2 regions of the Agreia sp. Leaf244 genome follow, and region 1 is predicted to be linked to the other one. Evidence: predicted binding sites of a transcription regulator. Region 1 holds the regulator's gene; the other holds the start of a gene.
The links. The regulator HspR, encoded in region 1, represses chaperone genes until heat shock. The targets are predictions, from matches to a motif close to AAGTTGAGTCNNNNNGACTCAACTT.
Positions count from the first base shown of each region.

Region 2: the regulator HspR is predicted to act here: its motif matches at 1,886-1,910, upstream of ASF06_RS06960 (ATP-dependent Clp protease ATP-binding subunit).

Region 1 is NZ_LMLX01000002.1:644,200-648,885, forward strand. It holds gene ASF06_RS07825 (glycosyltransferase family 87 protein) at 1-1,183, shown strand, start outside; gene ASF06_RS07830 (GNAT family N-acetyltransferase) at 1,204-1,665, opposite strand; gene glpX (class II fructose-bisphosphatase) at 1,692-2,570, shown strand; gene ASF06_RS07840 (heat shock protein transcriptional repressor HspR) at 2,663-3,073, opposite strand; gene ASF06_RS07845 (DnaJ C-terminal domain-containing protein) at 3,142-4,128, opposite strand; gene ASF06_RS07850 (nucleotide exchange factor GrpE) at 4,219-4,686, opposite strand, start outside.
Region 2 is NZ_LMLX01000002.1:442,703-447,388, reverse strand. It holds gene ASF06_RS19690 (reverse transcriptase family protein) at 1-895, opposite strand, end outside; gene ASF06_RS19685 (hypothetical protein) at 1,093-1,623, opposite strand; gene ASF06_RS06960 (ATP-dependent Clp protease ATP-binding subunit) at 1,926-4,490, shown strand; gene ASF06_RS06955 (hypothetical protein) at 4,608-4,686, shown strand, end outside.

The sequences.
Region 1 (4,686 bases):
TATCGTCGCCGGAACCGTCGAGGGCGACCTGCCCCTGTACCGCCGCTGGGCCATCGCCGCCGAGAGCTTCGGCCAATGGCCGGGCATCCACTTCGAGTGGGTCTACCCGATCGGGGCGATCCTGCCGATCGCCATCTCGAACATCGCGGGCCCCCAGCTCTACCAGCTGCTCTGGTTCGTGCTCATCGCCTCGCTGAACGCGGCGTCGATCGTGGTGCTCTCCAACCGCGGGCGCTCCCGCCGCGGCGTGCTGGCCTCGTGGTGGTGGCTCGGAATCCTCACTCTTCTGAGCCCGGTGGCGTTGCTGCGCCTCGAGGGCATCACCGCTCCCCTGGTGATCATCGCCCTCGTTCTGATCGCGCGCCGGCCGATCGTCGCATCCGTTCTTCTTGCCCTCGCCACGTGGATCAAGGTGTGGCCGGCCGCGATCTTCCTGGCCATCATCGGGGCGTTTCCGCGCCGCCGCATCGCGGTCGCGACCGGAGCCGTGTTCTCGGTGGGGGTCGCCGCCATCGTGTGGGCCTTCGGCGGCCTGCACTACCTTCTCGGCTTCGCGCAGATGCAGACCGCGCGCGGCCTTCAGCTCGAGGCTCCCGTGACAACGCCGTGGCTCTGGCTCGCGATCCTGAACAGGCCGGGCAGCCACATCATCAACAACACGGAGATCGCCACCCGTGAGGTCGTCGGCCCCTACGACCACATCGCCATTTCGCTGATGACGCCGGCCATGGCGCTGGCCGTCGTCGGCGTGCTCGCCCTCGTGGTGTGGGCCAAGCACCGTGGCGCTCAGACCCAGAGGCTGCTACTTGTCGCGTCCCTGGCGCTCGCCACCACGGTGGTCGTGTTCAACAAGGTGGGCTCACCGCAGTACATGCTCTGGCTGGCGCCGATCATCGCCGTGGGAATCACGCACGGATGGCGCGCCTGGAGAACGCCCGCGCTGCTCATGGTGGCCATCTCGGTGCTCACCACGTTCGTGTTCCCGATCCTCTACATGCCGCTCATCGCGGGAGATCCCGGGGTGGCGCTGCTGCTCACCGCCCGCAACGTTCTGCTCGTGGTGCTGCTCGGCTGGGCCGTGCGCGAACTCGTGTCGCTCGGGGCCCGGGCGGCCGGCGCGGAGCCCCGCTTCGAGCGCAGGGCGCGCGAGCGCGAGCAGCGCCGGGCGCGCCTGACCGCCTGACGGCCTGACCGCCTGACCGTCTAGAGGCGGCGCTCGTAGCAGAGCGACTCGGCGGCTCCCGCGTAGGCTCCGAAGTTCGGAATGAGCGTGTACCCCTCACGCTCGTAGAAGCGAACGGCGTCGGGCTGCGCCGTGCCCGTCTCGAGCCGCAGGGTGCTCCAGCCGCGGCTGCGAGCCCGCTCCTCGAGGGCGCGCAGCACCGCAACCGACACACCCGTGCCGCGCGCATCCGGCGTCACGAACATGCGCTTGATCTCGGCGCTGACATCGTCGAGCTGTCGCAGGCCGCCGCACCCCACGGGTCTTCCGGACTCGTCGTAGGCGACGACGAAGACGGGCACATCGGATGCCGACGGCTTGGTTCCCGGCTCGGTGTCACCGCCGTAGCGCGCGTCGATCTCGATGCGCTGCGCGGCTCGCAACGCCTCGGAATCGGGGTGGTCGAATGCCGTGTCTCGGATCTCGATCGATGCAGTGCTCACGGGCGACAACGCTACCCTTTTCAGTCATGCCCCTGCCGACGCCGCCCCTCGCCCCCACCACCGTCGTGGGGGCCCACAACTATCCCGACGATCTCGTGGCCGCCATCGTTCGCGCGACCGAGGCCGCGGCATCCGCCTGCCTGCCCCTCGTGGGGTCGGGCGACAAGAACGGCGTCGACGAGCTTGCCGTCGCGGCGATGCGGGATGCCCTGGGCCGGGCCCCGTTCGACGGTACGGTCGTGATCGGCGAGGGTGAGAAGGACGAGGCCCCGATGCTCGCGAACGGCGAGCGGCTCGGCACAGGCGCGGGCCCGGTGTGCGATGTGGCGGTCGACCCGCTCGACGGTACGCGGCTCGCGGCGGAGAACCTTCCGGGAGCGGTGGCCGTGATCGCGCTCGCACCGCGCGGGAGCATGTTCGACCCGCGCGACGTGTTCTACATGCAGAAGCTCATCGCGGGCGCGGCGGCGGTCGGGGTGCTCGATGTGCTCGCGTCGGCCACGCAGAATGCGACGCGGCTCGCCGACGCTCTCGGCAAGCCGATCGACGACCTCGTCGTGGGCGTTCTCGACAAGCCGCGGCACGCATCCGTCGTCGCCGAACTGCGCGGGCTCGGCGTGCGCGTGCACCTGGTGGGAGAGGGCGACGTGTCGATCGCGATCGCGGCGGCCACCCCGGGCTCGGGCATCGACGCCGTGATGGGAACGGGCGGCACTCCCGAGGGGATCATCGCGGCGTGCGCGGTGCGCTCGCTCGGCGGGTTCATGCAGGGCCGCCTGGATCCGCAGTCGGAGTCTCAGCGGGCCGCGGCCATCGCTGCGGGCCACGACCTGCACCGCGTCTTCACCCTCGACGAGTTGGTGGGGAGCGACCGAGTTCTCTTCGTGTCGACCCCGGTCACCTGACAGGTCGGCCTCGCGACGGCCGCGAGCGGCCTACCCGACCAGCACACTCGCTGCGCCAGTCGAGTAGCGAGGTACGAGCGTATCGAGACCAGCTAGTCGGTGGGGCGCCAGATCACGACTTCTGTGCGGCGCGCCGTGCGCGTTCCGTGCTTGAGCGACACCACGTCGCCCTGCACGTCGGCGGCGAAGACCCGGCGGTTGGGCCGGTTGAGCAGTTCGTCGGCGAGGGCGCTCTCGAGCTCGCGGACTCGGCCGGTGAGGGCGCTCACCTGGTTCTCGAGGGTCAGGATGCGGGCGATGCCCTCGAGACTCACGCCCTCCGCCGAGAGACGCGCGACCTCGCGCAGCTGCACCACGTTGCGCATCGAATAGCGACGCGACTTGCCCGCCGTGCGGGTGGGGCTCACGAGCCCGATGCGGTCGTACTGGCGCAGGGTCTGCGGATGCATGCCGGCCAGTTCGGCGGCCATGGCGATCGCGAACATCGGTGAGTTCTCGTCCATGGCCTGCCTTTCTGTACGAGGGGTTGCGAGGGAGACCCCCGGTGAGGGTGCGGTGACGACGCGAGAGGTTACTCGTGCGCCTTGGAGAGCAGCTCGAGGCGCGGGTTCTCCTGCGGCTCGACCGCGTGGAACGCCTCGAGCGCCTCGCGGGCCTCGGGGCTGAGGTGCGCGGGAACCGCCACCTGCACCACGGCGAGCAGGTCGCCGGTGCCCTTCGACGTCTCGACGCCTCTTCCCTTCACCCGCAGCACGCGCCCGGAGGGTGTGCCGGGTGCGACCTTGAGCTTGACGGGCTCGCCGCCGAGGGTCGGAACCTCGATCGTCGCCCCGAGCGTCGCCTCGACGAAGGTCACGGGAACGTTCACGCGCAGGTTCAACCCGTCGCGTTCGAATACGGGGTGTTTGCGCACAGTCACGGTCAAGACGATATCGCCTGGCTCGCCCCCGTCGGGACTGCCCTCACCCTTGCCGCGCAATTTGATCTTCTGGCCGTCGGAGACGCCGGCCGGGATCTTCACGGTGATCGGGCGCCCGTCTGCGGTCTGCAGCTTGATCGTGTCGCCCTTGGTGGCCGTGAGGAAGTCGATGGTGGCGCGGGCCGTGACGTCGCGGCCACGGGTCGGTCCGCCGAAACCGCGGAAGCCTCCGGACGATCCGCCGAAGAGGCCTCCGAGCAGGTCGTCGTACTGGCTGCCGGCACCGGGCTGGGTGTAGGTGTACTGCTGGCCTCCGCGGCCGCCTCCGCCGCCGCCGAACATTCCGCCGAAGACGTCTTCGAATCCGCCGCCCTGCTGGCCGGGAGCCTGGAAGCGGGCCCCTGAGCCCATGGCGCGGATCTGGTCGTACTCCTTGCGCTGCTCAGGATCGGACAGCACCGAGTTTGCCTCGGAGATCTCTTTGAACTTGGCCTCGGCTTTGGGATCGCCGGGGTTGGAGTCGGGGTGGTACTGACGCGCGAGCTTGCGATACGTCTTCTTGAGCTCGGCCTCGGAGATGTCTTTCGAGACGCCGAGCACCTTGTAGAAGTCCTTGTCGAACCAATCCTGGCTGGCCATTTTTTCCTTGTTGATCAGTGGTGCCCTTCGACAGGCTCGGGGAACGGGTCGTTCCCCGAGCCTGTCGAAGGGGCTCTACCAGGTTGTGTGTTACGCGCTGACCGGAGTCGAGACGACGACCTTGGCTGCACGCAGAAGCGTGGAGCCGAGGTAGTAGCCCGTCTCGACGACGTCGGCTACCGTCTCGACCTCGACATCGGCCGACGGCTGCTGGAAGATCGCCTCGTGCAGCTGCGGGTCGAAGGCATCGCCCGCGGCTCCGAACGGCTTCAGTCCCAGACGCTCGGTGCCGCCGCGCAGCTTCTGCGCGATGGATGCGAACGGCCCGTCGCCGAGGTCGCCGTGCTTCTCGGCACGGTCGAGATCGTCGAGCACCGGAAGCAGGACCTTGACGACCTCGCCGACGGTGCGCTCCCGCTCGACCTCTCGGTTCGCCTCGGTGCGCTTGCGGTAATTGGCGTACTCCGCGGTGACCCGCTGCAGGTCGGCGAGCCGTTCTGCAGCGAGCACCTCGTCGGAGGCCGTCGACGACGACGCAGAGGAGGCGTCTTCGAGGAA
Region 2 (4,686 bases), 200 kb from region 1:
GGCGCACGGTCAGGTTCGACAAGGCCGGCGACGTGGGGGAGCCCTGCGGCAGGTGCGACCGAGAAATCGCGTCTCGGAGAGCCGCGCGCTCTTCGGGCGAGCCGCCCGGCGGCATCCGGGCACCCACCCACGTCGGCACCGCGTGCGTGCACAGGCCCGTGAGCGCGTGGGCCACCGCCTCGGGGTACCCGGCCTGCCGGAACACGGAGTAGACGCGCCGGGCCGGCACTCGGGCGAAGAAGGTGCTGAGGTCGAGCGTGATGAGCGTGTGCGCGCCGACATGGGCCGATGCACCGGAGATGGCCGAGCGGCCGGGAACGAAGCCGTGTGCGGCGTCGTTCAGGGGGAGCGGGCCGAGGATGTCTCGGAGCACCCGTCGTTGCACCCGTCGCATGCGCGGCGTCGGAACCTCGAGCAGCCGGGGTGCTCGCCCGGGGCGCACGAGCCAGTCGTAGCTGTAGTGGTGCAGCCGGCCGCGCCGGGTTCGGCGGTTGAAGTGCGCGATGTCGGTGAGCCAGTCGAGCTGCCCTGACGTCACCTCGAGAAAGTCGGCGAGCTCGCCGAGGCCGTCGATGGATGGCACGGCCGCCGAGGTGGGGGCCATGCGCGCCGGCGCGGTTTCGAGATGCACAAGGGAGATCTCGCGCTGCGACTCGTGAGCCGATTCGAGCGCACCCTGGAATGCGGAGCTGTGTTCGATCCAGCGGGCGAGCTCGCGATGCGCGTCTCTCGGCGGGCGTCGATAGGCATCGAGAACCCCGTCGACGAGCGGCCACAGCCAGCCCGGACGTGACCCGAGTGCCCGGCCGCAGGCATCCACCAGCGGGTCGAATGCCCACTCGGGCGATGCGAGCAGGGCGTGCGAGAGCCCGGAGGCGAGGGCGGTACGCGTCACGCGGCCCCCGGCAGGATGGGGATGCGACGAACTGCGGGCGACCGATCGATCGGTGCGGGCACCCGGCCGCGCGAAGCGCGGTGTGGTGCCCGCGGTTGTGCGTTCTGGCTGGGAAGTGTGCCCCGGGGTGGCCCCGGAGAGAACGATCGTCTCGCGACGCCGTTCACCTCGCCCGCAGTCCGTCGCATCCACCCACGCTAACGGCAGCCTCCGACGCCGTCGAGCGCGGTTGTTCTCTTTGGCCACTGAGGTGCGGGAAAGATGTCTCGACGCCACTGCGATTGGTCGGCGCGGTGGTGGTCTCCCTGGTACTCCAGGGAGAGTTTGAGGTGGGGGTAGCAGAGGTCCACTCGGGCCAAGAACTTTCCCTTGGCCGAGAAGACACGCATGTTGACTGTCGGATCGGGCAGCCCCACGAGAATGATCGCGACACGCAGAAGCGATTCTCTCGGAGACTCCGCCCTGTCGGAGAGCATCCCGAGTGCGCGTCGAAGATTCCGGATGCCGCGGCTCGACGTGCAGGTGGACACGGCCCGTTCGAGCGCAGCTCGTGTCGTCTGAGGGAGCCGTCGAGCGATCAACTTGTCGCCAGCGGCCACGAGCTCGGGGAGGGTGAGTAGCGAAGCGAGGTCGCACCAGGTGCGTTCCGGTGTCGTGACGGGGAATCCGAATCGCTTGTCCCAGTCGCCGGAGCCGAAGGTCGCCGGGTCCGATGATTCCTTTTGCATCGACCGCACGCCGCGTCGCAAGAACAGAGACGTGCAGCTCGCGCGAGGTACCGAGCCGAAGCGGAAGAGGGATTCTGAAAACGGCCTCGGTGCACGCGGACTCATGCGCACATGGTGCCAACTTTCGAGTTCCCGCCGCTCCAGCTCTCCACAGGGAGCGTTGAGGTGCGGGAGATGGCCGCTTCATCGCGAATCGAAGCGGCCACACCCCGCACCTCGGCGTGCTCGGGGCGGTCGGGAATAGATCGCGCTCTGCTTTGTTGAGTTGAGTCGAAGGCACTCAAGTTTCACAGGAGGTTACTTTGCCCGATCGCTTCGACCCCAACTCTTCCCCCGACTCCGACGGAGCCGGGAGCAACTCATTCGACGAATTCCTCGCCCGCTACCTGCAGGGTGAGCGCGCCGCCCAGGCCGGGCGGTCCATAGACATCAGCCGACTCATGAGTCGGCGCACCCACGAGGTCCTCGCATCCGCGGGGCGCTTCGCCATCGAGCACGGCCACCGCGAGCTCGACGCGCTGCACATTCTGCGCGTGCTCGCCGAGACCGAGCCCGCGGCCGAGGTCATCGCCCGCCTCGGCGTGCGCCCGGCCGACATCGCGGACGCCGCAGAGCAGCGCCTGCCGCAGGCGCAGTCCGGCCAGGCCGACTCGGCCCCCGTGTTCACGCAGTCGGCCCAGCGCGCGCTGTTCCACGCCTACCAGGTGGCCCGCGCCTCCGGCTCGACCTACATCGACCCCGAGCACCTCTTCTTCGCGCTTGTGATCAGCCAGGATGCTCCTGCCGGTCAGGTACTGTCGGCCGCGGGCATCACGCCCGAGGCCCTGCAGTCCGGCCTGCGCGAGACCCTGGGCGAGCAGGCGCCGAGCGTTCAGTCCGACGCGCCCGACGCATCCACGACCCCGATGCTCGACAAGTTCGGAACCGACCTCACCGCCATGGCCCGCGACGGCGGCCTCGACCCCGTGATCGGCCGCGCCGACGAGATCGAGCAGACCGTCGAGATCCTGTCGCGCCGCACCAAGAACAACCCCGTTCTGATCGGTGAGGCCGGCGTGGGCAAGACCGCGATCGTCGAGGGCCTGGCCCAGCGCATCGCATCCGGCAACGTGCCCGAGCAGCTGCGCGACAAGCGCGTCGTGTCTCTCGACTTCCCGGCGATGCTCGGAGGCACCCGCTACCGCGGCGACTTCGAGGAGCGCCTCACCACGCTGATGGACGAGATCAGCGCCCACAAGACCGAGCTCATCGTGTTCATCGACGAGCTGCACACGGTCGTGGGCGCGGGCGGTTCGGGCGAGGGCGGCATGGATGCCGGAAACATCCTCAAGCCCCGGCTGGCCCGCGGCGAACTGCACGTGGTCGGTGCGACCACGCTCAAGGAGTACCGCTCGATCGAGAAGGATTCCGCCCTCGAGCGGCGCTTTCAGCCCGTTCACGTGGGCGAGCCCTCCATCGAGGACGCGGTCGCGATCCTGTCAGGGCTCCGCGGAGCCTACGAGGAGCACCACGGTGTGCGCTACACCGACGAGGCCGTCCGCGGCGCCGTCGAGCTGTCGGCGCGCTACGTCACCGACCGCTTCCTGCCAGACAAGGCGATCGACCTGATCGACCAGGCCGGCGCGCGACTGCGCCTGAAGCTCGGATCCCGCATCGACACCTCCGCCTTGCTCGAAGAGCTGAGCGAGCTCGAGGCGGCCAAGAACTCGGCCGTCTCCCTCGAGCACTACGAGGAGGCGTCGAGCCTGCGGGACCGTATCGAGTCCGTGCACGAGAAGCTGTCGGCCGCCAAGCCTGCGGCATCCGTTGTCGAGGCTGTCGTCGACGAGGCCGAGATCGCCGCCGTGATCTCTCGGGCGACCGGCATCCCCGCCGCCCGCCTTACCCAGGTCGATCGGGAGCGCCTCGCGGTGCTCGAAGACGAACTGCACGACCGTGTCGTCGGCCAGCACGACGCCGTCTCGGTCGTCGCCAAGGCCGTGCGCCGCAACCGCACCGGCATGGGCGACGCCAACCGGCCCGTGGGCAGCTTCCTGTTCCTCGGCCCGACCGGCGTCGGCAAGACCGAGCTCGGCAAGGCGCTGGCCTCGTCGCTGTTCGGCGACGACAAGGCGATGGTGCGCTTCGATATGAGCGAGTTCGGCGAGCGTCACACGATGTCGCGCCTCGTCGGATCCCCTCCCGGATACGTCGGCTACGACGAGGCAGGGCAGCTCACCGAGCGAGTTCGGCGCAACCCGTACTCCGTGGTGCTCTTCGACGAGATCGAGAAGGCTCACCCCGACGTCTTCAACCTGCTCCTGCAGGTTCTCGACGACGGACGCCTGACCGACGGCCAGGGTCGCACGGTCGACTTCCGCAACACGGTCATCATCATGACGTCGAACATCGGCTCGGAGTTCCTCGCGAGCCGCGGAGGCCCCATCGGCTTCGCCGCACCCAACGCCGCCGACGGCTTCGGCGACGACAAGGCGCTGCGCGACCGGGTGATGGGCAAGCTGCGTGAGGCCATGCGCCCCGAGTTCATCAACCGCATCGACGAGATCGTGCTGTTCACGAAGCTCGACCGGCCGCAACTGCGACAGATCGTGGCCCTGCTTCTGGATGCGACGCGGTCGCGTCTCGCGGCACGGAACGTCTCGTTCGACATCAGCGAGTCGGCCATCGACTGGATCGCCGAGAACGGCTACGAGCCCGAGTACGGCGCTCGCCCGCTGCGCCGGGTGATCCAGCGCGAGGTCGACGACCGCATCGCCGAGCTGCTCGTCGGCTCTGCGGTTCTGGATGGCGGCGGAGTCTCGGTCGACGTCATCGACGGCCGCCTCAGCGTTGTCTCGGCCACCGCGGAGGTGCCGCTCGCGGCATAGTCCGAGAGGCCGAGATACTACGAGAATGCCCAGTCCGCGCAATCCCTGCGGGCTGGGCGTTCTCGCGTGTCACAGTGGCGGCAGCCCTCTTCGGGCTCCTGACGAAAGGTCGCCATCATGGCAAAGAAAGTCATCGAGAAAGCCGGGTTCAACCCGATCCGCACAGCTCACGACCTCGGGCTGCGCAGCGAGTACG